4 regions of the Vreelandella sp. ssv genome follow, and region 4 is predicted to be linked to each of the others. Evidence: predicted binding sites of a transcription regulator. Region 4 holds the regulator's gene; each other region holds the start of a gene.
The links. The regulator FNR, encoded in region 4, switches genes on or off when oxygen is low (the NO sensors DNR and NnrR bind a similar motif). The targets are predictions, from matches to a motif close to TTGATNTANATCAA.
Positions count from the first base shown of each region.

Region 1: a site for FNR is predicted at 5,683-5,696, ahead of AC5TBW_RS17515 (xanthine dehydrogenase family protein molybdopterin-binding subunit). Genes of this name have one in related genera too.
Region 2: a site for FNR is predicted at 3,326-3,339, ahead of AC5TBW_RS11475 (OmpW/AlkL family protein). Genes of this name have one in related genera too.
Region 3: a site for FNR is predicted at 2,795-2,808, ahead of ccoM (cytochrome c oxidase subunit CcoM). Genes of this name have one in related genera too.

Region 1 covers NZ_CM182545.1:3,833,322-3,840,964, forward strand. The annotation lists gene AC5TBW_RS17480 (c-type cytochrome) at 1-592, opposite strand, end outside; gene AC5TBW_RS17485 ((2Fe-2S)-binding protein) at 585-1,073, opposite strand; gene AC5TBW_RS17490 (FAD-dependent monooxygenase) at 1,587-2,747, shown strand; gene AC5TBW_RS17495 (alpha/beta fold hydrolase) at 2,744-3,562, shown strand; gene AC5TBW_RS17500 (maleate cis-trans isomerase family protein) at 3,608-4,360, shown strand; gene AC5TBW_RS17505 (N-carbamoylsarcosine amidohydrolase) at 4,411-5,076, shown strand; gene AC5TBW_RS17510 (MarR family winged helix-turn-helix transcriptional regulator) at 5,116-5,598, opposite strand; gene AC5TBW_RS17515 (xanthine dehydrogenase family protein molybdopterin-binding subunit) at 5,809-7,643, shown strand, end outside.
Region 2 covers NZ_CM182545.1:2,494,934-2,502,576, reverse strand. The annotation lists gene rimK (30S ribosomal protein S6--L-glutamate ligase) at 1-290, opposite strand, end outside; gene AC5TBW_RS11490 (ATP-dependent zinc protease family protein) at 333-773, opposite strand; gene AC5TBW_RS11485 (DUF3549 family protein) at 810-1,847, opposite strand; gene AC5TBW_RS11480 (YqcC family protein) at 2,160-2,495, shown strand; gene AC5TBW_RS11475 (OmpW/AlkL family protein) at 2,578-3,204, opposite strand; gene putA (bifunctional proline dehydrogenase/L-glutamate gamma-semialdehyde dehydrogenase PutA) at 3,603-7,268, opposite strand; gene putP (sodium/proline symporter PutP) at 7,392-7,643, opposite strand, start outside.
Region 3 covers NZ_CM182545.1:1,731,742-1,739,384, forward strand. The annotation lists gene AC5TBW_RS07880 (SEC-C metal-binding domain-containing protein) at 1-701, shown strand, start outside; gene AC5TBW_RS07885 (AmpG family muropeptide MFS transporter) at 721-2,082, opposite strand; gene AC5TBW_RS07890 (FKBP-type peptidyl-prolyl cis-trans isomerase) at 2,209-2,727, shown strand; gene ccoM (cytochrome c oxidase subunit CcoM) at 2,868-2,990, shown strand; gene AC5TBW_RS07900 (hypothetical protein) at 3,209-3,718, shown strand; gene AC5TBW_RS07905 (GGDEF domain-containing protein) at 3,715-4,863, shown strand; gene AC5TBW_RS07910 (group I truncated hemoglobin) at 4,847-5,308, opposite strand; gene AC5TBW_RS07915 (DUF3034 family protein) at 5,319-6,104, opposite strand; gene AC5TBW_RS07920 (bifunctional diguanylate cyclase/phosphodiesterase) at 6,243-7,643, opposite strand, start outside.
Region 4 covers NZ_CM182545.1:3,277,029-3,284,671, forward strand. The annotation lists gene AC5TBW_RS14890 (heavy metal translocating P-type ATPase) at 1-846, shown strand, start outside; gene ccoS (cbb3-type cytochrome oxidase assembly protein CcoS) at 843-1,088, shown strand; gene AC5TBW_RS14900 (sulfite exporter TauE/SafE family protein) at 1,085-1,780, shown strand; gene hemN (oxygen-independent coproporphyrinogen III oxidase) at 1,873-3,312, shown strand; gene fnr (fumarate/nitrate reduction transcriptional regulator Fnr) at 3,418-4,164, shown strand; gene ttcA (tRNA 2-thiocytidine(32) synthetase TtcA) at 4,166-5,077, opposite strand; gene AC5TBW_RS14920 (3'-5' exonuclease family protein) at 5,340-5,993, opposite strand; gene AC5TBW_RS14925 (DUF294 nucleotidyltransferase-like domain-containing protein) at 5,999-7,643, opposite strand, start outside.

The sequences.
Region 1 (7,643 bases), 560 kb from region 4:
CTGAGGCCTGATTTGATGCGTGCTTACCATCGGCGCTGTAAAGCTCAATTTGGCTAATATCCAGCGCGGTTAACTGGCTTAAATCCTGTTTAAGCGCCGTGGGGGTGACGGTTTGCCCACACACACTCAATTGTTGGTCGCGGCAATCGGCAATGACCCAGCTAGGGTGGTTGCCCCAGCGCATGCGACTCGGCCAGCCATATGCATGATTTGAATGCGTGTAGGACTGGCGAGGCTTATCGAGAGATTTTGCAGAGGGTTTTGTAGAAGCCTCTTGATGGCTGCCGAGGGCTGTTTCGGGCGCCTGGTGAGCGGCTTGCCATTCCACCTTCAGCTGTTTAGCCGCATCGGTTGCCAACGCCAAGCTATCTGCAACTACCCCTACAAAATTCCCCTCCACCACGACGTCAATGGATCCAGGTAGTGAGGCAATACTGTTGCTATCGACGCCCACTAAGCGATCACTCTCAAAACGCTCCCCATTCCAGCGGTAGTAAGGTGGTCGAACGACGACACCATAGCGCGCCTGCGCCAGCAGTGCAGGGAGGCTGGCCTTTTCTTGTTGGTCATGGCGCACCGCCCCTTCACTCATGAGGTGCCTCCTGCAGCGCGGCCGCGTTAATGACGACTGCACGCTCGGCCGCCTGCAGAATTTCAACATGGGTGCCACATCGACAGAGATTATGCTCTAAAGCGGCGCGAATCTGCTGGGCAGAGGGTTGGGCGTTATGATTTAGCAGAGCCCGAATAGTAATGATCATACCGTTCAAACAGTAACCACACTGGGCCGCCTGGGCATCGATAAAAGCTTGTTGTACAGGGTCAAGCCGACCGCCCTGGGAAAGACCGTCAAGAGTGGTGACTTCATGACCCACAGCCGCGGACACGGGCAGCACGCAGGTACGTGCGGCCATGCCATCAATCAATACGCTACATGCACCACATTCGCCCAAGCCACAGCCATATTTCGGGCCGTTTAGCGCTAGGTCGTTACGCAACACATTGAGCAGTGGTGTCTGCGGCGGCACGGCCAGCTCACGTTCTTGCCCATTGATAGTTAGCTTTAGCGTCATAGTGATCATCATCTTTATTGTTAAGCCCACCCTCTTTCTATAACGGAGCGACGGGGCTTGGATATGACTTAGATATTACTAATAAACACAGAGTGCCAAACATGCTTCGTAGCACCTTAAACAAGCCTATTTTCGCCTACGCCCATCGCTTTGCACCAGCTCAGTGCAACACCAATATGCACAGAGCATTAAAGGTGCATACGCTATAAAAATGCGCCTAATAAACGTATAGCACTCAATAGACACGTTTTTCAAGTTTTCATAAAAACCAAAATATATCTTAAAAATATATTAAATTCATTAACTTACATAAAATAACTCATTTTATGGTATTAAAAAATATTTTATAAACTAATTCTTGACCACCAAATAAATGGTGTATACGTTGTTTTATAGCATTCAAAAAAGATTCCGGTAACGCCTCACACGGCAGTCAATTAGGTAAGCCCTATCCCCTAGGTGCTGCGTAAATAAACGAGTGATTGGCGAATAAAACAGCGAGGAAACCAAGATATGAACAACAAACCCACCATAGCCGTTATTGGCGCTGGCCTTGGCGGCGCTGCAGCTGGCGCGCTGCTACAGCAAGCGGGTTACCCCACCAAGGTATACGAACAGGCCCCGGCATTTTCTCGCTTAGGCGCCGGTATTCACCTTGGCCCTAACGTGATGAAGGTCATGCGCCGAATCGGCATTGAGGAGAAGCTCAATGCCATGGGCTCACACCCCGATTACTGGTTTAGCCGTAACGGCATGACGGGCGAGTATCAGTCACGTATCCCGCTAGGCGAGTTTGCCCGCGAAAACTATGGGGCGGCCTACATCACCGTACACCGTGGTGATCTACACGAATTGATGGTCAGCACACTCGACCAGGACAACCTCTATTTCGATAAGCGTCTGGTCGATGTGGATGACAGCGGCGACAAGGTGGTCATGACCTTCGCCGATGGCTCAATCGAAGAAGCTGATTTAGTGATCGGCGCTGATGGCGTTAATTCGCGTCTGCGCGAGAAGCTGCTTGGCCCTGAAGCCCCGATCTACAGCGGCTGGGTTGCCCACCGGGCCATTATCTCTGCCGAAAAACTCAAGGCATATGACCTGGATTTTGAAGCCTGCGTGAAGTGGTGGTCGGAAGACCGGCACATGATGGTGTACTTCGTGACCGGCGACGAGAAGGAGTATTACTACGTGACAGGCGTGCCTGAACCCGATTGGAACCACGGCACTTCCTTCGTCGACAGCTCGCGCGAAGAGATGCGCAAGGCATTCGAGGGTTACCACCCCACCGTCCAAGCGCTCATCGACTGCACCGAAAGCGTCACCAAGTGGCCGCTATTGGAGCGCAACCCGCTGCCACTGTGGCATGAAAATCGGCTGGTGCTGCTAGGTGACGCCTGCCACCCGATGAAGCCCCATATGGCCCAGGGCGCCGCCATGGCCATCGAAGATGCCGCCATGCTGGTGCGCTGCCTGGAGGAAGTGGGCGCCGAGCACTACCAGCAGGCATTCGAGCTGTACCGCACCAACCGTTTTGAACGCGCCTCACGGGTTCAGCAGGTTTCCCACGACAATACCTGGTTACGGGAAGACGAAGATCCGGCCTGGGTATTTGCCTATGACCCCTTTGAAGTACCGCTGAAGCAACCCACCAGTGAAGGGAGCCCAGTATGAGCAGCACCTATCTCTATGGCGCCAACGTGCAGGCCAATGGTATTCGTCAGCACTACCTGCGCTTCGCTGACAGCACCGAGACCTCGCGCCAGCCGCTGGTACTGATACCGGGTATTACCAGCCCGGCCATCACCTGGCGTTTTGTGGCCGAGCGGCTCGGTCAGCATTTCGACACTTATGTGCTGGATGTCCGTGGACGCGGCTTGTCGTCTACCGGTCCTGATCTGGCCTATGACACCGACACGTGCGCCGACGATGTGATCGCCTTTATCGATGCACTGGGCCTGAGCAATGTCATTCTGGCAGGCCACTCCATGGGTGCGCGCTTTGCGCTACGCGCTATGAGTCGCGGCGCCAAGGGTATCGACAAACTGGTACTGATCGACCCGCCGGTTTCGGGACCAGGACGCCGAGAGTACCCCAGCAAGCTGCCCTGGTACGTGGACTCCATCCGTGACTGCACGCGAGGCGCCGATATCGAAACCATGCGCCACTACTGCCCCACCTGGAGCGACGAGCAGCTGCGGTTACGCGCCGAGTGGTTACACACGTGCTTTGAGCCCGCCATCGTTCAGGCGTTTGAAGAGTTCCACAGCGTCGATATCCATCAGGATTTCCCTGCTATCAACGTGCCCACGCTGCTGATGTGTGCTGGCAAAGGGGGGGTTATCCAAGATGAAGATCGCGCCGAAATACGCTCTCTACTACCGACGATTCGTATGTCTACCGCCGAACAGGCGGGTCACATGATTCCCTGGGATGACTTCGACGGCTTTTTTGTCGCCTTTGAAGACTTCCTGGGCAGACAACTCTAACAAAGGCCAATGATCATGAGTCACAGCACTATGTCTAACAATTCCATGACCAAAACATACCGCATCGGCCAGATCGTCCCCAGCTCCAATATCACCATGGAGACCGAGATACCGGCCATGCTGGCTGCACGGCAGTTGATTCGCCCGGAACGCTTTACCTTTCACTCCAGCCGCATGCGTATGAAAACGGTCAGCAAGGACGAGCTGGCCGCGATGGATGCGGAGTCGGATCGCTGCGCCCTGGAGCTCTCCGATGCCGCCGTAGATGTGATGGGGTATGCCTGCCTAGTCGCCATTATGGCGATGGGACCCGGCTACCACCGGGAGTCGCAAAAGCGTTTGCGCAGCCGTACTGAAGAGAACGGCTGCGACACACCGGTGGTCACCAGCGCCGGTGCGCTGGTCGATGCGCTAGGCGTGATGAAAGCCAAGCGTGTGGTGGTGGTGGCGCCTTACATGAAGCCGCTGACCGAAATGGTGGTGGACTACATCCGCCAGGAAGGTATTGAAGTACTCGACTACCGCGCGCTCGAAATCCCCAATAACCTGGATGTCGCCCGTCACGATCCGGCCAATCTTCCCGAGATTGTCGCCAGTCTCGACTTAAGTAATGTGGACGCTATCGTCCTGTCAGCCTGTGTACAGATGCCGTCGCTACCCGCCGTCGCCAAGGTTGAAGCCCTGACCGGCAAGCCGGTGGTGACCGCTGCGATCGCAACCACCTACGCCATGCTCAAGGCACTCGACCTGGAGCCCATCGTCCCAGGTGCAGGCGCGCTCTTATCAGGGGCTTACTAACTCAATCAGGTGCTTATCAACGATATTAAGTACTGATTAAGGAGACGGCCATGTCGCCACACAATAGTGATAACAGTGATAACGTTAGCGATAACACTGCCATGGACAACTACCGAGGCGTATGGGATGGACGCATCGGCTTTGGCAAATCGCCTGCGCTGCTAGTGGTTGATTTTATGCAAGGCTACACCACCCCAGGTTCACCGCTATTTGCCCAGGGCGTGGTGGATGCCGTCGCCAATATGCCGTCGCTTTTAAACACCGCGCGGCGGACAGGCACGCCCGTTATTCACACGAACATTCTTTATCACGCCCCGGATCAAATCGATGGCGGCATTTGGGTCAAGAAGGCACCGGTAATGCGGGCGATGGTGGCAGGTAACCCTTATGCGGAGTTCTGCCCCGAGGTGGCACCCCGTGAAGATGAGCTGGTAATGACAAAGCAGTATGCCAGTGCTTTCTTTGGTACTTCGCTTGCCTCAACGCTGGTCGCCATGGGGATCGATACGCTGATCATCACCGGCTGTTCCACTAGCGGCTGCATTCGCGCCACCGCCGTTGATGGAGTACAGCACGGCTTTCGGGTGATGGTGGTACGTGATTGCGTGGGCGACCGCCACCCCGCACCCCATGAAGCTAACCTGTTTGATATCGATAGCAAGTATGGGGATGTGGTTGGACTGGATGAAACGCTGGGTTACTTAACGCAGCGTTAGGAATGGCCAAAATGCGGGCGAAGGGAACGTCTTTTTGGGTCACCCGTCCGCGTTCATTTTTTCCAGCAGATGCATTAAGGCAATCCGCTCTGCCGGATTGAGATTTCTCATGGTCTGATCGCTAATTTGCTTGGCACTGGGCACCATCTCCTCTACCAATGTCTCCCCAGGCTCGGTGATCACGACCATGACTTTGCGTTGATCGTTGGGGTCAGTGGTGAGCGAGATCCACCCCCGCGCTTTAAGACGTTTAATGACGCCGCGGATAGTGGCTGGATCAATCGCCGTGGCGTTGACGATATCGGTTAACGAGCTAGGGCCACGCTCCATCACCGTGCACAGCGTGACAAATTGAATGGCCGTGAGCTGTTTATCGCTGCTGTAACGCTGAAAAATAGCCGTATGCCGCTGGTAGGCTTTACGCAGTAGATGCCCTACTTGCTCAGAAAAATCATACCCCTGCTCTGAAGGCGTAGGGTGCTCGCCGGAAGACGAGTGTTTGAACGCACTATCCGTTGTCATTCCATCTCCTTAATCTATTGGCGACGTCGTCTATCGAGTATGGCACTGGTGAATAAAAGGATGCATCAACGCAAGAAATACTGCTTGCGCTGGATCAATTCATCATGCTTTTATGGCGTACACGCCACAATTTTACCTTAGTTATCGTTTTTTTCATCACCTAAAATTCATCCGCACTGATTATCTTAAGCGCTAGCGTGGGAGGCAGACATGGCTGATAGATCAGACTATACGAGAGAGTCGCTGCTGTATGGGTCTGATGTTCTGGTGATCTACCGCGACCCGGTTACGCCACCCAAGCCCGCCCCCGGACAGCCAGGTACACACTCAAACTTCACCCCCCATGAGCCCGAGATATTCATTGCCGTACTCAGCGATAGCCATATCGTGGCTTTCAACGGCCACGTAGACCTAGGCACCGGCATTCGCACAGCACTCGCTCAAATTGTCGCAGAGGAACTTAGCGTCGCGTTCGACAGCGTCACCATGGTGCTGGGCAACTCTCTTGAAGCCCCTAACCAAGGCCCCACCATTGCCAGTGCATCGATTCAGATCACCGCTGAGCCGCTGCGCCGGGCCGCAGCCCAAGCGCGAGAGTACTTATTAACGCTGGCAGCCAAACACTTTGACGCTGAACGCTCTCTACTTCACTGCCAAGACGGGGCTATTTATCTCAACGACACCCTTCAGACCAGTGACATTGATAAGCCCCGCCCGCCCGTTAGTTACGGAAAGTTACTGCAGAGTGCTCGCCATGCGTTAAAGCTTGCCGATGAGGTGCTGCTTAAACCGGTCAGTCATTACACCCTAGTCGGCCAATCGACCGCACGTGTGGATATACCTGCCAAGGCCACCGGGCACTTAACCTTTATCCACGACCTACGCCTGCCCGACATGCTGCATGGGCGAGTGATTCGCCCGCCTTATGTAGGTCATGATAGTGGCGACTTTATTGGCAACAGTTTAATCGCGGTAGATGAAAGCTCTGTGGCGCATTTGCCAGGTGTGATAAGCGTCGTGGTGGTCGGTGACTTTGTTGGCGTGGTGGCCGAGCGTGAAGAGCAGGCCGCCGAGGCAGCCAAGCAGCTAAAGGTTCATTGGCGCCCAATCGAAGGCCTGCCTCAGTTAGACAATATAGAGCAAGCGCTGCTCGACTTACCCGGCAAGCAGCGCATCCTCCTTGAAGAGGGTGATCTCGACAGCGCCCTTGCTGCCGCAGAACATCCGCTCAATCGTCACTATGTGTGGCCGTTCCAACTGCATGGCTCCATCGGCCCTTCGTGCTCCGTCGCCGATGCCAGAGAAGATGCCCTTCACGTTTGGTCCGGCACCCAAAACCCACACAGCCTGCGCGCCGACCTCGCGCGGCTTACCGGTTTGGATGAAGGCGTTATCACCATTACCCGGATGGAAACCTCAGGCTGCTATGGCCGCAACTGCGCTGACGACGTTGGCGCCGATGCCGTGCTGCTCTCTCAGGCGGTGGGTCGACCTGTTCGCGTGCAATTAACCCGTGAGCAGGAGCACACCTGGGAGCCTAAAGGCGCTGCCCAGTATATGGCCATCCAGGGTGGGTTAAACGCAGATGGCAGCCCGGCAGGTTATCGCTTTAACACACGCTATCCTTCTAACAGTGCCCCTACGCTGGCACTGCTGCTGACCGGCGCTGCCTCACCGATTGATATCCCTTTTGAAATGGGTGATCGAACCTCGGTGCCGCCTTACCGCTATCCTCACCGCCAAATAGTGTGCGACGACGTCCCGACCCTGGTACGAGCATCCTGGCTACGTGGTGTATCGGCATTGCCCAGCACCTTCGCCCACGAAAGCTATATTGATGAGCTTGCCTATTTGGCGGGCGAGGATCCGGTCGCCTATCGGTTGCGCTATTTAACCGACAACCGCGCCTGCAAACTTGTCGAAGCGTTAGTCGAACGCGCGAATTGGAAATCCGGCATCGCCAATTCCAACCCAAGAAGCGATGGCGAGTGGCGCTATGGCCGAGGCTTCGCTTACGCCCAGTACGTGCATAGTAAATTTCCTGG
Region 2 (7,643 bases), 780 kb from region 4:
GAGCGGGTAATTGAGACGTTATCGTTGATAACGTAGGTGCCCATCATCTCAAACTGGCGTAACAGCGCGCAGCCATAAAAGGTGACTGATGCACCAATGCGTGGGATAACCGCATCAAAGTGCTCAATCTCTTGGCCTTTATAGTGGATCGAAGGATTGTGCGAGGTAATGCTCATATAGCAGCGCAGCGTGTCCACCACGCGTGCGGTATGCCCACGCTGCTCTGCGGCTTCAACCAAGCGGCGGGTAGAGTACAAATTGCGATTGCGTGACAGCAGAGCGATATGCATGTAAGGGACTCCGAGCCTAGGTTAAGGCGACTAATTAAGGGGTTAAGGCTCACCGTGCAAAAATGCAGCACCGGGTGCAACCATGAGGCGGCGCATTGCGCGGCGTCCCAGTAGCATCGGGTGACGCATGTCGCTGCGGTCAGTAAGGGTGAGTTCAACAGGAAAATTTAAATCGCCCATCTGCATAGGGGTGCGGATAACATAACGCCACTCGCTATGACCGTTGGAACTCGTGATACGGCGCCGATCATGCAAGTGCAAACTGTATCGGTGGGCCGGCGTTGTAGGACCACCACTGTGGGTAATAAAACTGACCCAAAGTTGACCATGTTCATCTTCATGTGTCTCTATCTCTTCTGCATGCAGAGCAGAAGTGCGCGCGCCAGTGTCTGCTTTACAGCATAGGTGAAGCCCTAGTTCTGGTAACGTCACCATCTCGCGGCGGCCAATGACCGCTTTGGCTTGATAGGGTAATTCCTTCACGGCTCACTCCTTGCAATTAAAAGTGACAACATCGAATCAAGCGTTCCTCTGTGACATCATCAGGGACAAGCGGTGTTGAATAGGGGAGCCAGCAGGCGCATCTCGCAGTGCCATCATGACCGGTAAGCGTAGCCTGGGTATTAACGCAATATCACGTACCACGGTGGCAAAATCGCTAAGCTCATCTTCCGCTAAGCGTTGCAGAAAAAGCGGCAGGCGCTGGGCGTCTTCAAGATGGCCCCAGCCGCGCCCGGCTATTGCCGCCAGAACATCCGGTCCACAGGCCGCTGTATCATTGAGTAAGGCCGTGTACCAATTGCCCACCACTGAAGCATCCGTATTGCCCACTGCACGCAGACAGGCACACAGCGTTTCAATGTCGCCCGCTTGGGCGGCAGCTTCGCCGCGATGCTGTAGTGCGTCCACTAACGCTTGTGGTAATGGCTGGTGCTCTAAACAGTAGCACAAGGAGTGAATTACGGCGGTAGGCAGTTCAGGTAGCCGCTGCGCGAGCGATTCAGCGTCAAGCGTTTCCATCCTAACGACGTAATCGGCAATCCCTTGTAATCCCAGCGCCTGCCAATCAATCGCTTGCTGGCCGCTCAAATAAGCGTCAACTGGCTCAAAATGCTGGCTGGCAGGCAGCCCTCTCGCATGGGTGGCGCGGGCATTGAGCATGGCTTGGAAGGTGACGCTAGGTGTGAAGGCGAGGGGATTATCCTTCATTAAGTGATCCACGTCCGCTGTTTCTTCACGACCCACGTTAGAAACCGCGCGGCCGAGTGTTTCCAACAAACGATTTAAAAATGCATCGCGCTGGGCGGGGGCAATTATTCCTTGCTCATCAAGTGGTAAGGCTAAAAACCAAATAGCCGGTTCGGGCATATCGCCAAGCCGAAACACCATGGCCAAGCGCGCTTGGCCATGCCATGGTTCTGGCCAGGCCATTTCGCCCCGTTCAAAGGCAGCAAGTGAATCCCGCGGGCAGGAGACGACATGGCGCCCCATATGGTAAAGGGAAACCTCGCCACCGCTGCGGGTAAAAAACTCATCTAGGGTTTGAATCGGTTGCATGACATCCTTCCGCGTTGCAAGCCTGCACTCTACCTTGATGAGGTGATACTGTCAGCCGCACACGCGTTAAATATCGTTCAAATGACATACCTTTCATGACAGTGCGGTTAAAAATTAAACAACTGGGTGAAAGGCCCATGAGAGCAAGCGCTGCGACACCTTTCCATAGTTTATCCACAGGCTCATGCAGGTTTTCTGTGGGTCTATGGATAACTACCTTTAAGCGATCACGATTGGCAAGCAGTCCAACGTGTAGGGATAATAGAAGGCCGATAAACTTTTTCATTTTTCGAGGTATTTACAAACGTATCCATGAGTACTTATCAACCGCTACAGACAGCGCTTCTTGAACTCGAAGCCGCGATGAAGGCCGCCAATCTATGGCGCATGCCAACCCCCGATTTAGAGGCATTTGCGAGCCAGCAGCCATTTTGCATTGATACGATGTCGCTACCTCAATGGGTACGCTTTGTATTTATTGCCCGCTTGAACGCCTTGATTGATGCACGTGCTGCCATGCCAGCTAAGTGTGAGGTTGCCCCCGCAGTGGCAGCCTATTTACAGCAGGAGAAAACGCCTGCCCACCACCAGTTGCTGGTAGTGCGGGCGGTAGAGAAGATCGATCTGATCGTCACTGAAAGCACTTAAAGCGGCATGCTATTAAACGCACAAAGCCCGCCGTGAGGCAGGCTTTGTGGATAACATCGGCTGTAGCGGTTTTTCAGGCGCTTTAGAATCGGTAACTGAGGCCTGCCATGACAACGAGAGGGTCGATCTCAACGGTACCTGCAGATGCCCCGTTAACGCTCGCATCGGTATCGATATCGATGTACCAAGCGGCAGCGTTCAGCGCCCAGTGGTCATCAATCAGTAGATCAACACCTACCTGGCCCGCCGCGCCCCAGGAGTCATCCAGCTCTAAATCTCCAATCGTCAGCTCTTCATCGGAGAAGTAGGTGTAGTTAATACCGGCGCCGACATAGGGCTGGACCCGCGACTGGGTACCGCCTAGCGGGTAGTACTGCAGCGTTAGCGTCGGGGGCAGGTGCTTGGTGGAGGCGATATTATCACCGTTCAAATGAATGTCATGCTCAAACGGCTGGGCGGCTAATAACTCGACCCCGACTTTATCGTGGAAGCGATAACCCAGCGTAAACGCAAAGCCGGTTTTATCTTGCACATCCACTGCCAGCGCGCCATCGGCCAAAGAGCCGTTGTCGCTGGCGGGGGCTACCTTGGCCACACCAACGCGGGTGAAAAAATCGCCAGCGCCATAGGCGAATGCCTGGCTGCTGACCATCATTGCCGCAGCGGCAACAGTAGTTACAAGTACGGTAGGCAGGGCGGCTTTACGCATGGGTTCACTCCTGATGTTAAAACAGACAGTTTCAAAACGGCTTGCTTGCTGTAAAACAGCGCGGACTTTTGATAGCCGCTTAACGATGTGGCCAGTATAGCGAGGCCAAGAGAGTGGATTATTGACCCAGAGCAAGGGTTGTTAGACAACGTTATTGAGCAATGCAGGGCAGGACGACCGAGTAGTAAAAAGAACGAGGCCTGATATCACCTTACGAAAAAAACAGCCGGAAAACCCGACTGCCAAACAAGCCAAAAAAAGCCACTAACGAGTAGTGGCTTACGATTGATCATTGAGGCATTGAGCCGCGTTTGCTGGGTCTGGGAGCAGGGCGAGCGGTATCAATTAACCGCTCGCCCTAAGCACCAAACGCTAAGCACACAGAACTCAGTGCCGACCTATTCGGCGGTGGCCAGCAAGCTGGCATTACCACCCGCCGCGGTGGTGTCGATGCACAAGTGGCGTTCCACGACGTAGCGATCCGGCGAGAGGATTTGGGTCTCTAGCGGTATGATCGCGCCGTCGCGCTTGGCCAGCGCAATCCGCAGTTCACGGGTCCAGTCACTATCACCCGCCGCGGCAACCGCCGCAATCCCTTTGACCTCACTCAGCGTGTCGGCAGAAACACTTCCATCGAGACCGACTACCGGCGCACCAGCATCGGTCAACGGCTTCACGGCCTGTTCAGCACCTGGTACGGCCACAACGGCTGCGCAGCCTGCGCCAAGGGCCTGTGCGGCTTGAGCAATGGCAATATCCAGCGTCGGCCCAAGGCACAGAACCGTTCCCTTCGGATACATCGCCAGGCGGTTGCTTTCCCCTGTTGGCCCCGGCAGTGTCTGAGATGTCATATCCAGCGCTGCCGTCTCGGCTAGCGCCTTGCGAATCACGCCGCCTTTGCCGGAGAGCACCTTGCGCAGTACCTCAATACGATTGGGCCGTACCGCCCAGTTACGTGCATCCCGCCCATCAATCGCCGATTGGAGATCGCTGAGTGATACGGCTTCTCCATCTGGCGCCGTAACGCGCTCGGTGGCGGCGGTGCGGCGGAAGCGATTCACATAGAGCGGGCCACCGGCCTTGGGCCCGGTGCCTGAGAGGCCCTCGCCGCCGAATGGCTGTGAGCCGACGATAGCGCCGATCTGGTTACGGTTGACGTAGACGTTGCCGACATGGATGCGCTCGACGATCTGCTGTACGCGGTCGTCAATGCGGGTATGCAGACCGAAGGTGAGTCCGTACCCCTTGCCATTGATATCGTCGACCACCTTGTCGATATCCCGCGCCTTGAAGGTAGCCACGTGCAGCACCGGGCCGAAAATTTCACGCTCGAGATCCTCAATGCCGCTGACTTCGACAACCGCTGGCGTGACGAAAGTGCCAGTGTCCGGAGCGGTCAACTTCTTCAGGACCTTGCCGTTCTTTTCTTGTGTCGCCACATAGTCGCTGATTTCCTTTTGAGCATCGGCGTCGATCACTGGCGAGACATCTGTATCGGTGTTCCAGGGGTCGCCAATGGTGAGCGCGTCCATGGCGCCGTAAAGCATGTTGAGTAACCGATCGCGCGCCTCTTCCTGGACATACAGCATGCGCAAAGCGGAACAGCGTTGACCGGCCGACTGGAAAGAGGAGATCAGAATATCGCGCACGGCCTGCTCGGTCAGCGCGGTGGAGTCCACGATCATGGAGTTGAGCCCACCGGTCTCGGCGATCAGTATGGCATCGGGCCCTGCGTTCTCAGCCAGCGCCTTGTGGATGATCTGTGCCACCGGTGTCGAGCCGGTGAAGCAGACACCGGCGATACGCGGGTCGCTGGTCAGCGGGCCGCCTACGGTCGGGCCGTCACCAGGCAGCAACTGCAGGGCCGCTTCCGGCAAGCCGGCTTCGCGCATGAGCTCGACGGCGCGGGCGGCGATCAGGGGTGTCTGTTCAGCAGGCTTGGCGATGACAGCGTTGCCAGCCACCAACGCGGCAGCGATCTGCCCGGTGGTGATGGCCAGAGGAAAGTTCCACGGGCTGATACAGACGAAGATGCCGCGGGCGCTACCGGGCTCTTCCGCTTCCAGCCGCTCGCCTTCGTTAGCGTAGTAGCGCAGGAAATCCACTGCTTCGCGCACTTCGGCGATACCGTCGAACATCATCTTGCCCGCTTCGCGGGTGGTGATCACTGTCAGCTCGGCGATGTGTTCCTCGTAGAGGTCGGCGGTGCGGCGCAGTACCGCGGCGCGTTCGGCCGCCGGGCGCGCCGACCACTCTTTGAAGCCTTGCTCGGCGGCATCGAGAGCCGTAGCAACCTCTTCCGGGGTGGCCTCGTATACCTTGCCGATCACCCGAGAGCCGTCGGCAGGGGAAACGGCATCGCGCGCTGGGCCTTTGGGTGCGGGGCTGCCTACCAGCATGGGGCCAGCCGTCCAGGTGGCGTCTGCAAACGCTTCCCGTGCCTTAAGCAGCGGAAGGATCGAGGCGGGTTCGTTGATGCGGTAGCCCTTGGAGTTCTTGCGCTCGGGCTCGAACAGCTCGCCGGGCTGCCGGATCAACGGGCTTGAGACCTCGTTGCCGAGTTGCATAAACCCTTCAATGGGGTCCTTTGAGACCTCGCTCGCCGGAATCGAACTATCCACTACCTGGTTAACGAACGAAGAGTTTGCCCCGTTCTCCAGCAGTCGGCGGACCAGATAGGCCAGCAGGTCACGGTGCGCGCCGACCGGTGCGTAGATACGGCAGTGGGTGCCTTCCGACTCCTTGACGATGTGATGCAGCGATTCGCCCATCCCGTGCAAGCGCTGAAACTCGTAGCTGTCCTTGTCATCGCCCGCCATTTCTACCACTGCAGCGCAGGTGTGAGCGTTGTGGGTGGCGAACTGGGGATAGATGCGGTCTCGGCGGTCGAGCAGCATTTGAGCGCAGGCCATATAGCTGACATCGGTGTTGACCTTGCGGGTGAAGACCGGGAAGGTCTTGACGCCCATCTCCTGGGAAAGCTTGATCTCGGTATCCCAGTAGGCGCCTTTCACCAGGCGTACCATGATTTTGCGGTTAAACCGCTCGGCCAGTTCGTAGAGTGTCTCGATCATTGGCGCAGCACGGCGCCCGTAAGCCTGCACGACCACCCCGAAGCCATCCCAACCGTCTAGGCTCGGGTCGGCCATCAGTGCTTCGATCACGTCGAGGGACAGATCCAACCGGTCCTGCTCTTCGGCGTCGATATTGAACCCGATATTGGCCTTGGCCGCCTGCTGCACCAATTCCTTGGCGCGTGGCACCAGTTCCGCCATCACCGTGTCGCGGTGGGTGTATTCATAACGCGGATGCAGCGCTGAGAGCTTCACCGAAATGCCGGGGCTACCGCGCACATCGCCTTTAGCCTGCTCGGCGATCGCGGCGATCGCCTCTGCATATGCTTGATGATAGCGGATGGCATCTTCGTCGGTGCGCGCCGCTTCGCCCAGCATGTCGTAGGAGTAGGTATAGCCCTGCTTCTCAAGTTCGCGGGCATTCTTCATGCCTTCTTCGATGGTCTGGCCGAGCACGAACTGACGGCCAAGAATCTTCATCGATTGCCCAACTGCCTTGCGTACTACCGGCTCGCCCATACGACGAACCAAGCCGCGCAGCGCTCGCGTGGGTCCTTTGGGATCCTCTTCTAGCACCTTGCCGGTTAGCAACAGTGCCCAGGTCGAGGCATTGACCATCGATGACGAAGACTTGCCCAGGTGGGCGCCCCAGTCCGACGGTTCGATCTTGTCGTGAATAAGATCGTCGATGGTTTCCGCATCCGGCACGCGCAGCAGCGCTTCTGCCAGACACATTAAGCCAACGCCTTCGGTGGTCGAGAGCCCATACTCGGCCAGGAACGCCTCCATCATGGAGGGCGACCTTTCCTTGCGGACACGCTCCACGTAGTTGGCGCCCACTGCGGCGACTTGCTTGCGGTCATCCTCCGTCAGCTTGATACGCTCGACAAGCCCGTGCAGCACATCTGCTTCATTGGCGTCGTAATTGCTGCGAATGCGTGAGCGTAGATCACTCACGTCGCTATGCGGATGAAGATCGGCTTCGTTCATACTGAATCTCTCCTTGCTAGCCGACACTTAGGCGTTGCCTCGTCGGTCAGGATGTCGTCGTTCTCTAACCTGAAGAGGGCTCCCGCAGGAGCCCTCTCGATACGCTAAATGTATCCTGAGCGCTTACTTGCGATCGATATGCTGATATTCACCGGCATCGGCAGTAACGCTGCTTACCACCAGAATGGCAATAAACGCAGCGATGAAGCCAGGAATGATTTCGTACACACCGGGACCACCCATGAATTCACCGTTCCAGCCCAGCGCAATCCAGATCATCACGGTAGCGGCGCCTACCACCATGCCAGCGATAGCGCCAGCGCCATTGGTGCGCGACCACATCAGTGACAGGATGATAAGCGGGCCGAATGCTGC
Region 3 (7,643 bases), 1.5 Mb from region 4:
GGGGTAACGCCATCGAGTGGATGTCGGCGCTGTGCGCGCACCCGGAGTGGCTGGACGCCCCGCAGGTAGTGCAAGACTTAACGCTGGCACTGACTAGCCGCTTTGGCAGCCTGCCGTGGATGGCGCCAAGCCTCTTGCAGCCGCTAGCACTGCGCCTTTCGCGCTGGTTGGAGCAAGCCCGCGCCGAAGGCGACGGTAACCTATGCTGGGACGATGCCAACAACGCTATGCTTCTACGCACGGGTTTGGCGCTGGTAGTGGGTATGGAGCGCGGCGCGCGTCAGCACTCTCGGGAGTTAGCCGAAGAGCTACTGTTGATCGATCAGGAAGATAGTTTAGGGCTACGCGAGCTGGTGCTGGATCAACTGTTGCGCGATGACCGCAACGAAGAAGCGCTGGCGTTAGCCGAAGAGAATGACGACGATGGCTCGTTGGTGCTGGGGCTTTTAATGGGTAAAACCCTGGCGCTCTATCGGTTAGAGCAGCATGAGGCAGCAGAAGCCGCCCTTGGTGATGTGCTTGGCCATAACCGCTACGCGTTAGAGCTACTTTGCGCAGAGAGCCCGCGGCCTTCCATGCCTCACCCCGATGGCCAGGTTGACCCCGGCTCACGGGCGGAAGCGTGGCAGTACCGCACCTTGATGCGCGATCAGTGGCGCACTACGCCAGGGGCCTTGGCTTGGCTCGAAATGCACCGTTAGCCTAAACCTTCAAGCCTCTTTAAGCAGGCTTGGGGGTCGGCACTAACTGCTTGTCTCGGCTGATCCAAATCGCCAAGACAATGGCGGGTAGACCTAATAATGTTGCGATGACAAAGAAGCTTGGGTAGCCCTGAGAAGTAACAACCAGCCCGCCGAATCCGCTCAAAAACTTTCCTGGTAGTGTCATTAGCGATGAGAACAGCGCGTACTGCGTTGCGGTATAGGCGCGTGATGTGAGGCTGGAAAGGAAGGCGATAAACACCGCGCTGGCTAAACCGTTGGCGAGGTTATCGCCAATAATCGTGACTACCAGCATCGGTAGCTGATTTCCCACGATAGCCAGTAAGGCAAACAGCAAGTTGGTTACCATCACCAACCCAGCGCCAAAGATCAGCAAAGGGCCGATACCGTAGCGCGCGACGAAAAGCCCACCTAAAATGCCGCCGGCAATACTCATGGCAATACCAAATATATTGGTCACGTTAGCAATCTCTGCCAGCGAAAATCCCAGATCGATATAGAGTGGATTGGCCATTGAGGCCATGGCCAAATCACTAATTCTAAACACCGCGATAAACACCAAAATCCCCAGCGCTTTTACACCATAGCGGCTGAAGAAGTCAGTGAATGGGCAGACCAACGCGCCAATGCTCCAGGCCCCGAGGCGGCGTATGATTTTCGGTTTGCCGCGGCTGGCGCGAATAAATGCCCGAACCTTGGGCTCATGAATAAGCTGAATGGAGAGCGAAGCCCGCTTGGGTTCCGGGCGCAGCAATACCGTCAGTGCGCCAATGCTCATTAGCGCCGCCATGCTGAGGTAGGCAACGTTCCACGACGCGGAAGCGGCGATATAGAGCGCTCCAGCGCCAGCAGCCAGTAAGCCGCCGCGATAGCCAATAATATAAGTCGAAGCCATGGCAGCCTGAACATTGTCGTCGGCGGATTCAATCCGGTAGGCGTCAATCGCAATATCTTGCGTTGCTGAGCCAAAGGCGACCAGCAGAGCAAATAGGGCGACCCACCCCAGGTTGCCAACAGGGCTTAAACCGGCCAGTCCTACCAGCCCAGCGGCAATCGTCCCCTGCGCTAACAGCATCCAGCCGCGGCGTTGACCAAACGCGCGGGTCAACAGTGGTAGTGCTAATCGGTCAACCACCGGCGCCCAGAAAAACTTGATTGAGTAGAGCATGCCAATCCAGGCAAAAAAGCCGATGGCTGCGACTTCGACACCATCACTGCGCAGCCAAGCGGAGAGCGTGGAAAATACCAGCAGAAACGGTAGGCCTGCAGAAAACCCCAAAAACAGCATGGTAATAACGGGCGCACGGCAATAAATAGCCAGTGCAGCAAGCCAACTGCGCTGGGGGGGGGGGGTTAACATTAAACGCTACTCCTGGTGGAAAGACGCTGGCAACGGCCAAGTGATAAACTGATGCAGTGTTCTATTACAAAGTTCTATTACAAAGTTCTATTACAAAGCCGACAGCTTACCGGAGAGGAGTTTTCCATGTCGATTACGGCGCATCAGGTAGTTACCTTGCACTATGTCCTCAGCGACGTGCTCAACGATGGCAGCAAGCAGGTATTGGATGACTCCCAGGCGCGCAATAAGCCGTTGGAGTACTTGCATGGGCACGACAATATTTTACCTGGGCTGGAGAGTGCGTTAGTGGGCCAAACCGTTGGCGCCGAGCTGAGCGTTCAAATCATGCCTGCGGATGCCTACGGTGTGCGCAACGAGGCGCTGATTCAAGAAGTAAGTCGCGGCTCTTTTGGTAACGCAGAATTGACGCCTGGCAGCCGCTTTCAAACCGAAGGTGAAGCGGGGCCGCAAATTGTCACCGTCCTGGAAATCAATGGCGATCGGGTTACTGTGGATACCAACCACCCGCTGGCAGGCCGCACACTGAATTATAAAGTGACTATTTTAGACGTGCGCGAAGCTACCCGAGCAGAGTTAGCCAAAGGTCACCCGTTACCACCAGGAACCGAGCATAGCAAAGTGGAAGACCGCAAGGTTCTGTAACCTTCATAGTCCCAAAAATTGATCGGTATCAATTTCTTATCTAACCGCTATCCCCGGCCCCCGTAACTTGACCTGGATCAGCATTCTTCCGCCATTGAGTGACTAGTATCAACGCATACATCACGGCGGGAGGATTCACCATGTATTGGGATGACACAATTGTTTTCGGCTTGGCCACCGTCGCGTTAGTTATCGCTTTTATGGTGGGCTGGGTCGGCTTCGTGATTCGCGATCATCTGCGTAAAGATGAGCGCAAAAAGTAGTTTTTCCCGTTCTTGTAAACCTTGTCAGGGGAGGGGGTTTGCTAATTTAGTAAACTTCCTTTTGCCAGCCCATATTGGGCTGGCTTTTTTATCTGTTAAATAGCGAAAAGTTGCTAAACACTTAGTAAGTTGAAAGCATCTAGTGTGCGTTGAAGAGCAATGCAGGTCGTGCTCTGGTAAAGTTCGTTGAAGGAATGAACTCACCAGGAAGCTTAACCATGTACGCAATAGCCTTACATCGCAGCTCATGGGTTCGCGCACGTGATCGGTTAGCGCGCGTGTTGATAATAGTAAGCATAACTCTCCCTACGGCGGCCTTTGCCCAGGCGCTCAACATCATCAACGGCGATGTTACGGAAAAGATCGCTTTAAGTGATTTGCGCGCTATCTCAGACACCACGTTTACTCTCTATGACCCCTACCAAGGGCGCGATGTAGAAATGCAGGGTGTGGCGTTCCGTAGCTTTTTGATCGATCAGTTTGGCGCGATACCGCCAGCGCTGCACTTTGTCGCCTGGGACGATTATGAAGTTACCCTGGAAGGGTGGGATAACCCCAGCTGGTATTTAATTACAACAGAAGATGGCGACCCGCTAACTATTCGTACACGAGGCCCCGTTCGGTTAGTTGAGCGTGATTATAATGAGCAGGGCGATCGCGATGTTGAGAACCTTCGTGACTTCAACGACTGGATCTGGATGATTCGTAGCATAGAGGCGAAGTGGTGACATCCAAAATCAAGCCTGCTGTTCAGCCATCCATGCAGCCGCGTACTATTGAGCGTCAATATCGCTATTTAACCTGGCTGTCACTGAGTTTGATGAGTTTTTTAGGACTGATGGTGTTGATTGTCTATGAGTCGCGCTGGGTCTACCCTGAAATACAGGCTTACTTCAGCCAGACCGGTAGTTTGACAGGTCAGCAATTGTCGACCCGTTCGCGTATTTATCTGCAAAATGCCCAGTCCGAGCTATTGAACGACCAGTCTGAGCAGGCGGCCATTGAGGCTGCTCTTATTAACATCGAACTCGCTTATGGACTATTCGATGTTCACGTCTATCGACGCCAATATGAGTGCGCCGAGCCAAGTCTGAGGGATATAAATCGCCTGGTAGAGTGGTTGGAGCTGGGGGAAATTGATCGCGTCGCGGCGGTAGGTGAGCTGTTCGGGCCCATTCAGTGCTTGACACATATTGAGATGAGCCAGCTAGACCGCCGCGGGATGGCAATTAATGATTTTTCAGAAAGCACCCGCCAGCATAATCAAGTACTAACGTATTCCAGCCTGTTGATTTTTATCATGGGGCTAGTGTTTTGGTGGCTGCATGAGCGTCAACTACGCCGCACCGATTATGCTACGCAAGAAACATTTGAGTGGATGCAGCGTGCTATGCGCGACCCGTTAACCGGCATTGGTAATCGTAGTGCCTTGCACCAGGATGTGTTGGCGAAACAGCATCAGTTGCTGGGGCTCATTCTGGTCGATATTGATTTTTTCAAGCAGTACAACGATGCCTATGGGCACCCACAAGGCGATACACTTTTACGCCAACTGGCGACACTAATAGGTCAAACGCTCAATGATGACGCACAGCTCTACCGCCTGGGAGGCGATGAGTTCGCAGCGTTAATTCACTGTCCTGACACCGAAACGCTGAAAAACTACTGCCGCCAGTTGATTCAAGGGTTGCGTGAAGCAGGTTTTTCTCACCCCGCCCACCCTGACAAAAAAGGCGTGACCCTGAGCGTAGGCGGGAGCCGTTTTGTAGCTGGTGAACATGCCTTCGCCCAAGCGTACGAAGCCGCAGATAAAGCGCTCTACCGGGTCAAAGCGGCGGGGCGTGATGGCTGGCAGGTTACTGAAGACGCATAACCTCTGCATACATAGGGGCTAGTCTACCCAGCAGTTCGTTTCGTGCGCCAAGACCAATACTTTCTTCCTGCATAGCGGCATCAAGATGCTCCACTAGGCGATTAAAGTGTACGTCTGTCAGCCCCATGTTTTGATGAGCACGATCCATCGGCGGACCTCCATAGTGGCAGGGACCATCGCTAACATCGCAAAGCTTGCTGGCCAGTGAGTCAGCAAAAAAAACAATATTCGTGTTAGCGAAAAAGCCCACCATATCGTCGTCATCTGCAATTCGGTACAGAAAATTTTCAACAACCGCATCAATAGTGGTTTCTCCGCCCAGCCGCTCGTAGAGCGTCGTAGGTGTGGAGTGATAAGCACAGCCTGCCTGCGTCAAGACGACGGCTAGAAAAGAGAGCGCAATTAAACAGCGTCGCGCGGGGTCAAGTTTGTGAGGAAAGGTCATAGCGCTCCGCTTAGAAAGCTGCCTGAAGGGAAAGATAGCCGCCGCGCTGTGAGGTTAGACCGGCAATGTCGCCTAAATCTAGCCATGCGCCCGTTAGCGATAAGTGCTTATTGAAGAAGTAGGCGCTGTAGAGGCTTTGCCAATCGTCTTCTCTCGCTACGCTTAAATTATTGGGTTTCTGGCGATATTCGGTTCCGACAACCCATTGCGGGGTAATAAAAATGCCCACACTGCCCTCGCCAACCCAGGAGCGGCTACCTTGATCGCCGCCAAAGCCTAGCAGGCCACCCTGGTTGGCATCGGTGTTACGCAGGGTAGCGTTAAGCAGCACATTGCGACCCGCAAACGCACTAAACAGTAGCTTGCTGACGCTAAGATACATATCGGTACCGCGCGTATCATCGGCGCCCAGGGCGGTGGGAATAGTGCCATCCACCAATCGCTTATACTGTACTCCCGCACTCCAAATGCCCCAGGGGTGGTAGAGCACATCGCCGAGTATTCGTACTTTGGCGCCGTAAATATCCTGGCCTAGCTCGCCACCCAGGGTTTCTAAATCAAGCGTTTGTCGAGCCACTGAGACTTCAACACGATCCGCAATATTCAGGCTGGCGCCAGTCACTGTCAGCCGATAGTCGTCTACCCAGGCGCGAGTAGCGCTAGCGGTCACGCCTACCTCCTGCTCGCTGACAGTACCGGATAGCATTGCCCAGGGTGACAACCCGCCGCCTGCTGCGCCCTCTATCGCACTGACCCCGCCGGTACCTAAAATACGGCTGCCGGCGAGGGTTGGCATTGCTGCGAACGCCAAACAAGTGGCAATACAGACGGCCATAAGATGGTGAATCCAGCCCTTCCATAAGGGCCGGGGTAGAAAGGGCTGATGCGGCGAATGGGGGTGGCGTAACGTCATGGTGTTCTCTAGTTAGTTCTCTCATGGCGATATAGCGGGGCGGGGAAGTACCAGCGGCGCGAAATTGTCCAGCCAGTCGATAAGCGCGTCACTGGGCATCGGTTTGGCAATCCAGTACCCCTGTAAATAGTCACATCCGAGCTTACTTAACAGCTCGGCGCTGGCGTGATTTTCTACACCTTCAGCGACCAAGCGAAGCCCTAAGCTGTGCCCCATCTCTATGGTTGAGCGGACGATCGTGAAATCATCTTTTTGGGAATCAATGGCCAGTACAAATGACTTGTCGATCTTGAGTTCATCAACCGGCAGGCGTTTGATTTGTGCCAGCGAGGAGTAGCCGGTGCCGTAGTCGTCTATCGCGATTCGCAGCCCCAGGCGGTTAAGTTCCAACAGTGTCGCCATGGCCGCATCAACATCTTGCATCACCGCACTTTCAGTGACTTCCAGGCTCAGCTGTTCTGGTGTGAGCTGGTAACGAGCCAGGAGGTCCGCTAGGTGGGTGGCTAATTGCGGATCCACCACATCACTGGCAGATAGGTTAACGGCTACGGATAGGTAATAACCACGCTGCTGCCACATCTGCAGCTGGGCACAAACGTGGGTTAGCATCCACTGGCTGAGCATCCGAATATTGCCCGAGCGTTCGGCTAACCCTATAAATTCATCCGGCGGTACAAATCCCAGTGACGGGTGACGCCAGCGCATTAACGCTTCGAACTGATTCACTAATCCGGTGCGGCTATTTACCTTGGGTTGATACGCCATCCACAGCTCGCTATTGTCGACGGCATCCTGTAGATCACGAATAAGCGTCAGCTGGCGCAAATGATGCTCGTCTTGTCCTTCCAGGTAGTGTTGATGTGAATGACGATGTCGGCGCGCCATGTCTAACGCGATATCGGCACGGCGCAATAAGAGTTGAGGACTATCACCATGATCAGGGTAGTTGGTTTCACCCGCTGAAAGGGAAGGGGTAATAGGTGATTTATCCAGGTCAATAAGCTGGCTTAGGAGGCTAAACAGCTGAGTGCGGCAACCAAGGCTAATGCTCGGCTGTTTGACGAGTAGCAGCAGCTCATCGCCGTCCAGCCGATAGGCTTTGTTCTCAGGTGCAGGCAAATGCTGTAAACGCTTGGCCAGCGTGACCAGCATATGATCCCCCAGCGCGTAGCCAAAGGTGTCATTAATATCGCGAAAATTATTTATCGCTAGGCGTAGTAAGGTAAAGGGTTCGCCCTTTTGGATTAAAAGACGGATATCTTCCTGGGCGCTGATTCGATTGGGTAGATCGGTCAGTAAATCGTGTCGGGACTGGTGATGGAGTATGGCCTCGCGTTGCGCGATATCGTTTTGCATGGAGAGTAGTGTCGAGGCTAAAAGTCCTGTTTCACTGCGCTCAGCGCCAATAGGCAAGTGGGTGAC
Region 4 (7,643 bases):
GCCGAGCGTGCCCAGGCGATTGCCGCGGCGCTCGAAGCCCACTCAGAGCACCCTATCGCCCGTGCCTTTCGTCCGTTTCGGGATGCAACGCTTCAGGCAAAAGATATTCATAGCCATACCGGTCAAGGGCTAGAGGGCACGCTAAATGGCGCGCGCTGGAAGTTGGGCAAACCAGAATTTGCCGCTGGAGAAGCCATTTCGGCGCCTGCCAGAGGCCAGTGGTTGCTGCTTAGCGAAAACGGCGAACCCAGTGCCTGGTTTGGTCTGCATGACGGCGTCCGCGATGATGCCGCCGCCACGATCAATGCCCTCCAGGCCCTCGGGCTAAACGTGGAGCTGCTCTCCGGCGATACTGAGGATGCCGTGGAAAGCCTGGCCAACCAGCTCAACATTACTACCTGGCACGCAGGCATCAGCCCAGAGGGTAAGCTGGCCCGAATGAAAGAGCTTCAAGCCGCCGGCGAAACCGTGGTGATGATTGGTGACGGCATCAATGACGTGCCGGTGTTAGCCGGTGCCGATGTGGCGATTGCCATGAATGGCGCGACGGATCTGGCCCGCACCCGCGCCGACGCAGTGCTGCTCAGCCCACGTCTTATGCGGATTTTCGAGGCCATTGAGATTTCCCGCGCCACCCGGCGTATCATGCGCCAGAACATGATCTGGTCAGTATGCTACAACTTTTCGGCGCTGCCGCTGGCGGCAATGGGGCTGGTGCCTCCCTGGCTTGCAGCCATTGGCATGTCGCTCAGCTCACTGGTGGTGGTCGGTAATGCCCTGCGGCTTTCACGCTGGCGTGCCAAGCCTGCCGCCGCACTTAGCGCTTCAACACCGGTAACCGCATGACGATTCTGTATCTGCTTATTCCGCTTTCACTGATTCTGCTCGGCCTCGCCGTCTGGGCATTCTTCTGGGCGGTCAAAAACGATCAGTTCGACGACCTGGAAGGCCCGGCGCACCGCATTTTGTTCGATGAGGACGAGAACGACCTCACCCCAGAACAGCGTCGCCAACGACAGCAAGCCAAGCAAAAACCCGCCGCTTCGGCAGATAAAAACGCACCCGACGACCAAGAGCCGCGACCATGAATCCAACCGGCCTCGACCTGCCACCGCTACTGGCGGCGTTCGTGTTTGGCCTGATGGGGGGCGCCCACTGTATTGGCATGTGTGGCGGCATCATGAGTGCACTCACCTTTGCCGTCCCGCCCAGCATGCGCCACCCGGCGCGTATGAGCGGCCTACTGCTCAGCTATAACGCAGGCCGTATCACTAGCTATATGAGCGCAGGCGCGCTGGTGGCCCTGCTGGGCACGCTGTTTTCACTCTCTGCCACGGCACGAATGCTGCTGCAGGTATTTGCGGCGCTGATGCTGATACTGATGGCGCTGTATATCGCCAACTGGTGGAAGGGGCTGCTCAAGGTTGAAGCCGTCGGACGCCGTCTCTGGCGGTTTATTGAGCCGGTGGGACGGCGTTTAATGCCGGTCGTTCATTTACCCCAGGCCTTCGCGCTGGGGTCAATATGGGGCTGGCTCCCCTGCGGGCTGGTCTATTCCATGTTGGCCTGGAGTCTGGCGATTGCCGACCCGCTGCAGGGGGCACTGCTGATGGGGGCGTTTGGACTTGGCACGCTGCCCGCGCTATTGGCCACTGGGCTTGCGGCGCGCCAATTGAGCCACCTGATTCGTCATCCGGCGACACGCAGCGTGGCCGCGCTGTCCATTATTGCCTTTGCCCTGTGGCAGCTTTGGTCACTCACGGCACATAACCTTCACTAACATGACATGGCTCAACGTTTATTGCGTCTCTGCGCGTTAGGCTGGTGCTGATCTTCTTTGCTACACAGCCCTTTACGCCGGAGCCTCTCTTCATGCCCGTTCATGCCCTTGCGGCTTCTTCTACGAAGACTTCCACCATGACCAGGCCAGCCAACGATCAGGCAGTGTGGGATAAAACTTTACTGCGCCGCTATGACACCAGCGGCCCACGCTATACTTCCTACCCCACGGCGCTGTCGTTTGATGACCGATTTACCCCCGGAGATCTGACTCAGGCGCTTGAGCAAAGTAATGCTGGCAAACGCCCGCTATCGCTCTATGTGCATATTCCCTTCTGCCGTAAAATTTGCTTTTACTGCGCGTGTAATAAAATCGCCACCAAAAACACCGCTCTGGCTGAGCCTTACTTATCCCGGCTCGACCGTGAGATGGTGCTGATTGCACGGCATCTGGATACTTCACGTCCGGTGGAGCAATTGCACTGGGGCGGCGGCACACCAACCTTTCTGAGTTTGAATCAGATGGGCGACCTGATTGATCGACTGGATGCGCGCTTTGGTCTTTCATCGTCTTCTCAGCGCGATTACGCGATTGAAATAGACCCTCGCGAAGCGGATGTGTTTACCCTGCGACACCTGCAGTCGCTTGGCTTCAACCGCATCAGTTTAGGGGTGCAGGACTTGGCCCCACTGGTGCAGAAAGCCATTAACCGCATTCAGCCGCGAGTCCTCACCGAAACATTGATGGATGAAGCCCATCGGCTGGGGTTTCGCTCTCTCAATCTCGATTTAATCTACGGCCTGCCGTTTCAAACCGAAAAGAGCTTTGCGAATACCCTTCGTCAGGTCATTGAGATGAACCCCGCACGGCTTTCGGTCTTCAACTATGCCCATATGCCTGAGCGCTTTACCCCCCAGCGACGTATTAACGTCGATGACTTGCCGGGCAGCGACGAGAAACTGGCGATTCTGCACACCACGATTGAGATGCTTACGGCGGCAGGTTACGTGCATATCGGGATGGATCACTTTGCTCGTCCCAATGACAGCTTAGCCATTGCTCAGCGCGAAGGCTCGCTGCAGCGCAACTTTCAAGGCTATTCCAGCCATGCCCAGTGTGATCTGGTAGGGCTGGGCGTTTCCGCCATTTCACGGGTAGGCAGTGTCTATGCGCAGAATCCTGGTGACCTGGCCCGTTATGAAGCGGCACTGGACCAAGGCCAACTGGCGACGGTGCGCGGGCTGCGCCTGAGTGATGATGACCTGATCCGCCGAGACGTGATTGAACGACTGATGTGCGATATGCACATCGACCTGTCCGCCGTTGGTCAGCGCTGGAACATCGATGCTCCCCGCTACTTTGCACCGGCGCTGGAGAGCTTACAAAGCGCCGAGCGCGACGGTCTGCTGACCCGGAGCGGCGATCAGCTTAGCGTAACCCCTATGGGTCGCTTGCTGATTCGCCATTTAGCCATGGCGTTTGATGCCCATTTTGCTGGGCAAACGGGGCAGCACTACTCAAAGATTGTGTAATCGGGCTGTCGCTAACCACATGAAGCTTCCATAATAATGGATGCAGCTGTTAGTACGGCACGGATAACGTAAAATTTCTCTTGAACGCTACTCAAGGAGCTATGCATGTTGGATCCCATGAACCGACGACGCTCGCTACTCCATGAAGCTCGTTGCCAGACCTGCAGCCTGAGCTCGCTGTGCCTGCCGCTTGCCCTTGAGCTAGATGATATCGGGCAGTTCGATGCCATTATTCGCCGCCGGGCACCGCTGAAAAAGGGCGAGCCACTGTTTCGCCAGGGCGACGCCTTCACCAGCGTGTATGCGGTTCGCTCAGGCAGCTTGAAGCAGGTGACGGCGGAGGGGAATGGCAGCGAGCAACTGACCAACTTCTACCTGCCCAGTGAGCTGGTGGGGCTGGACGGAATTGATGAAGAGCACTACCCCGGCAGCGTTATCGCCCTGGAAACGACCACTATCTGTGAGATTCCTTTTGACCGCCTGGATTTACTCTCCGAGGAGCTGCCCGAACTGCGCGGCCAGCTGTATCGCAGCATGAGCAAGGAGCTACGCGATGACCGCCGCATGATGCGTCTGCTGTCACGTAAAACCGCTGATCAGCGGCTAGCGAGCTTCTTGATCACCCTCTCGGATCGTTTTCGTCGCCGGGGCTACTCGCCTTACAGCTTTCGCCTATCAATGCCCAGAGCCGATATCGGCAACTACCTGGGCTTAGCGGTGGAAACCGTCAGCCGTATTTTAAGCCGCTTTCAACAGCAGAGCGTGGTGGCGGTTTCTGGGCGAGAGGTCAATATTCTCGATATGCAGCGCTTGATTACTCTCGCCGAGGAGGAAGAACAAACGGTTAGCTGAATTAGCTAACGTTAAATGCCTGGATACGCCCGGCCAGCAGCTCCGCCTGTTTGGCCTCTAAGCCTTCAAAATCGAATAGGCTGCGGTCTGCCAACTGGGAAGGCGCAATATTAGTCACCGCTTTAAACATGCTTTCTAGACGGCCGGGGAATTTCTTATCCCATTCGGCGAGCATCTCTTTGACCACTTGGCGCTGCATATTGGGCTGGGAGCCGCAGAGATTGCAGGGAATAATCGGAAACTCCATTAACCGAGAAAATTCAGCAATATCCGCTTCTTTGCAGTAAGCCAACGGTCGAATAACAATATTTTTGCCATCATTGGAGAGCAGTTTGGGCGGCATCGCTTTCAAGTTGCCCCCAAAGAACATGTTGAGAAACAGGGTTTCAAGGATATCTTCGCGGTGGTGGCCCAATGCAATTTTGTTGGCACCGATCTCTTCGGCAAAACCATACAGCGAACCGCGGCGCAGGCGTGAACAGAGTGCGCAAGTCGTTTTGCCTTCTGGCGTTTTTTCCTTCACCACCGAATAGGTATCACGCTCGACGATGTGATACTCCACGCCCTGTTTATCCAAATAAGCTGGCAGCACGTGTTCAGGAAAACCGGGCTGCTTTTGATCTAGATTGACCGCCACTATCGAAAAATTAACCGGTGCGTTGCGCTGTAAATTGCGCAAAATCTCCAGCATCGTGTAGCTGTCTTTGCCGCCGGAGAGGCACACCATCACACGGTCGCCTTCATTGATCATTTGGTAATCAATAATGGCATTGCCCACATCTCGGCGCAGGCGCTTTTGCAGTTTGTTAAATTCACGCTTCTGCTTAACATCAGCCAGCTCAGGCTGGTCGCGCTCAACGTCAGCTTGGGAGGCTCCAAGGTGAGCAGGGTCAAAATGATCAAGAGATTGCATGGTATAAGCACTGCCGAGGGTGGAAGGCATTCAAGAAAAAAGTGGCTGCTATTCTAACAACACTCATCGCCCAGACCCAACTACTCAGAGAGAACCACCCAAGATATCGCAATGTAAAATGACTGCCCTGACGATTAAACCGTACTCGGTGAGAGGGTAGGTTGAAGCGAGGGTCTTTTTCCAGGGATGGAAAAAGTAGCGCCCAGGGATGGGGTCACAGTGCCCTCGCGGAAACCTTCCCTCTGCACCACGATAGCTGCCACTAAGCTGCCTCTGCCATCACCCGCTGCAGACGCATATACAGCAGCGCGCTTGCCGTCGCTTCGCCTAACATACTTTGCATGCCCATCGAGGGCACCTGCCAGCACGCCAGCGCCTGGGTAAAGCTACTGGGTGCATCGACCTCAGGGTGCAAACGCCGCAGCTGGCGCTGGTGCAGCTTTGCCAAATCGACCTGGGCATTGGGCAGCGCGAAATCCAGCCGCTCGCTCAGCAATGTATTTAACGCCCCAATCCGCTTGTCCAACTGCCAGCCGACAATGGGGCGATTGCCGATAAACTCTACCAACGCATTTAAATTGTCGCTGCTCGGGCAAGAGACCTCCCCCGCCTGACATAGCAAGTGATGGCGACGCAGCGACGCATTCTCAGCCTGCCCCGGTATGCCAAGCGTCAGCACAAAGGCGCGACTGGTGCGCACCTGCTGCTGGCTGAGCACCACCGCTGCCAGACTGATCACCGGGGAAGATGCCGTGGGCGTTGCCGTGCAAGCAAGCGCGACTAGTTCATCGCCCATATAGGGGTTAAATAGCCAGGCATAGTGAGAGTCAGCACAGCGACGCCGGTCGCTTTCGCGTCTCAGCAAAGTACGCAAGGAACCGCTAAAGAGAGCCACGTGTCGATCTAATAGCCGCATTCCTGTCACGAATACTCCAAATGATATCGATGGAAAAGCCGCTGCTTGAAGTCTTTCACAATGTGCAGCGCTTCACGCAATAGGTCACGTTCGAGAGAAGAGAGGTTTTGCACCACCACGCGATTGGCACGGTTCGCCTCTGGCGACGTGCTGGTTGCTTCCAGTGCATTGAGCTGCTGCCTGAGACGCAGCTCGGAAAATAGCGCCAGCGCTTCGCCCAGGTCATCGGCAAAACGACGGTCCAGTCGGCCATCGGCAGCCAGTGCGTCTAAACGATCCAGGGTCGAGGTGGCTTTGATCCGCCGCTCAAGAGCCATGGTGCGCACGCCGTGAACAATGGGGAAGATGCCCCCTTTCTTAATATCGATACCGTGCTGGGGCTTTTTCAACGTACCAAACAGGGTCAGCGGCGTGGAAAAACGCAGCGCCGTGCGGGCAAAATAGGAGAGCAGAAGTTCATCACCTGAGCAGCGTTCAAATAGCTCTTCTCGTACGCTCTCAAGCAGGCTGGAGTTACCGGTCACGGCATGGGCATCAAGCATAATCGCCAGTTTCATCAGGCTATCGCCATCCCGCTCGCTGGCCCATTTAGCAATATTGCTCTTCCACTGCGACACCGTGGCCACCCATTCAGGGTTCGACACCATAATATTGCCGGGGCACGGCGGGTAACCGAGCTGTATGAGGGTGTCAGTGAGCGTTTGCATGTGACTCGTAAGATCAGGCCACTGCGCGTCATCGGCTAAAATCAAGCCATTATCCTGGTCTGTTTTTAGGATTTGCTCACCACGCCCTTCGCTGCCCATCACCATCATGCAACTCTGTTCGTGGTACTTCTCATCGACAGTGAACTCCCAGGCTTTGCTCATAATACGACCGTTCAGCGCAGCGAGCAGATCCATCGCAAAGCGCAGCTTTACACCCTGAGCCATCAGCGCTTTGACCAGCTCCGGCGTACGCTGGCTGGCTGCCGACAGCGCCTCTAAACTGCTCGCCTGTTCGACCTGTAAACTCACCACGTAGCTGCGGCTTGAGAAATAGCTAAGCACGTCGGTGAGTTCGACAACGCCTTTTAAGGCGTTTTGCTCGAGCACCACTACCCGTGTCACTTTATGGCGTGTCATCAAGACCAATACTTCAAACAAGTACTGATCCGGTGCGACGGTCACCAGATTAAAATGGGCGATTTCATCGACGGGTGATGACACCGGGTGACCGCCTAACACCAACCCATTGAGCAGGTCGGTTTTGGTCACCATGCCCAATTTGCCCTGAGTCTCTACCAACAGGCTGTCGGCATGACTTTCATTAAGCTGTTTCACCGCGCTAGCGATATCAGTAGACGCTGCCATCAGCAGCGGCTCACGCATACACTCGCTGACCTTAGCCAGCATAAAGCCCGCCATAGTGACACCACCTTCAGCGCGCTTTTCAGTCAGTAACCGCGCCTTGTGAGCCAATGACTGACGAAAGAAGTTACTAAAGTCAGGATAATGACGGCATAGCTGCTGAAACAGCGCCTTAGGCAGCAGGTAACAAAGGCACTCCTGCTCAGCCTTAAAGCGATAGCGGCTTTTACCATTAAGAATGCTGATCGCGCCAAATAGGTCCCCGGCAGTGTAGTGACCAATACGTGCGGTAGACGAGGGG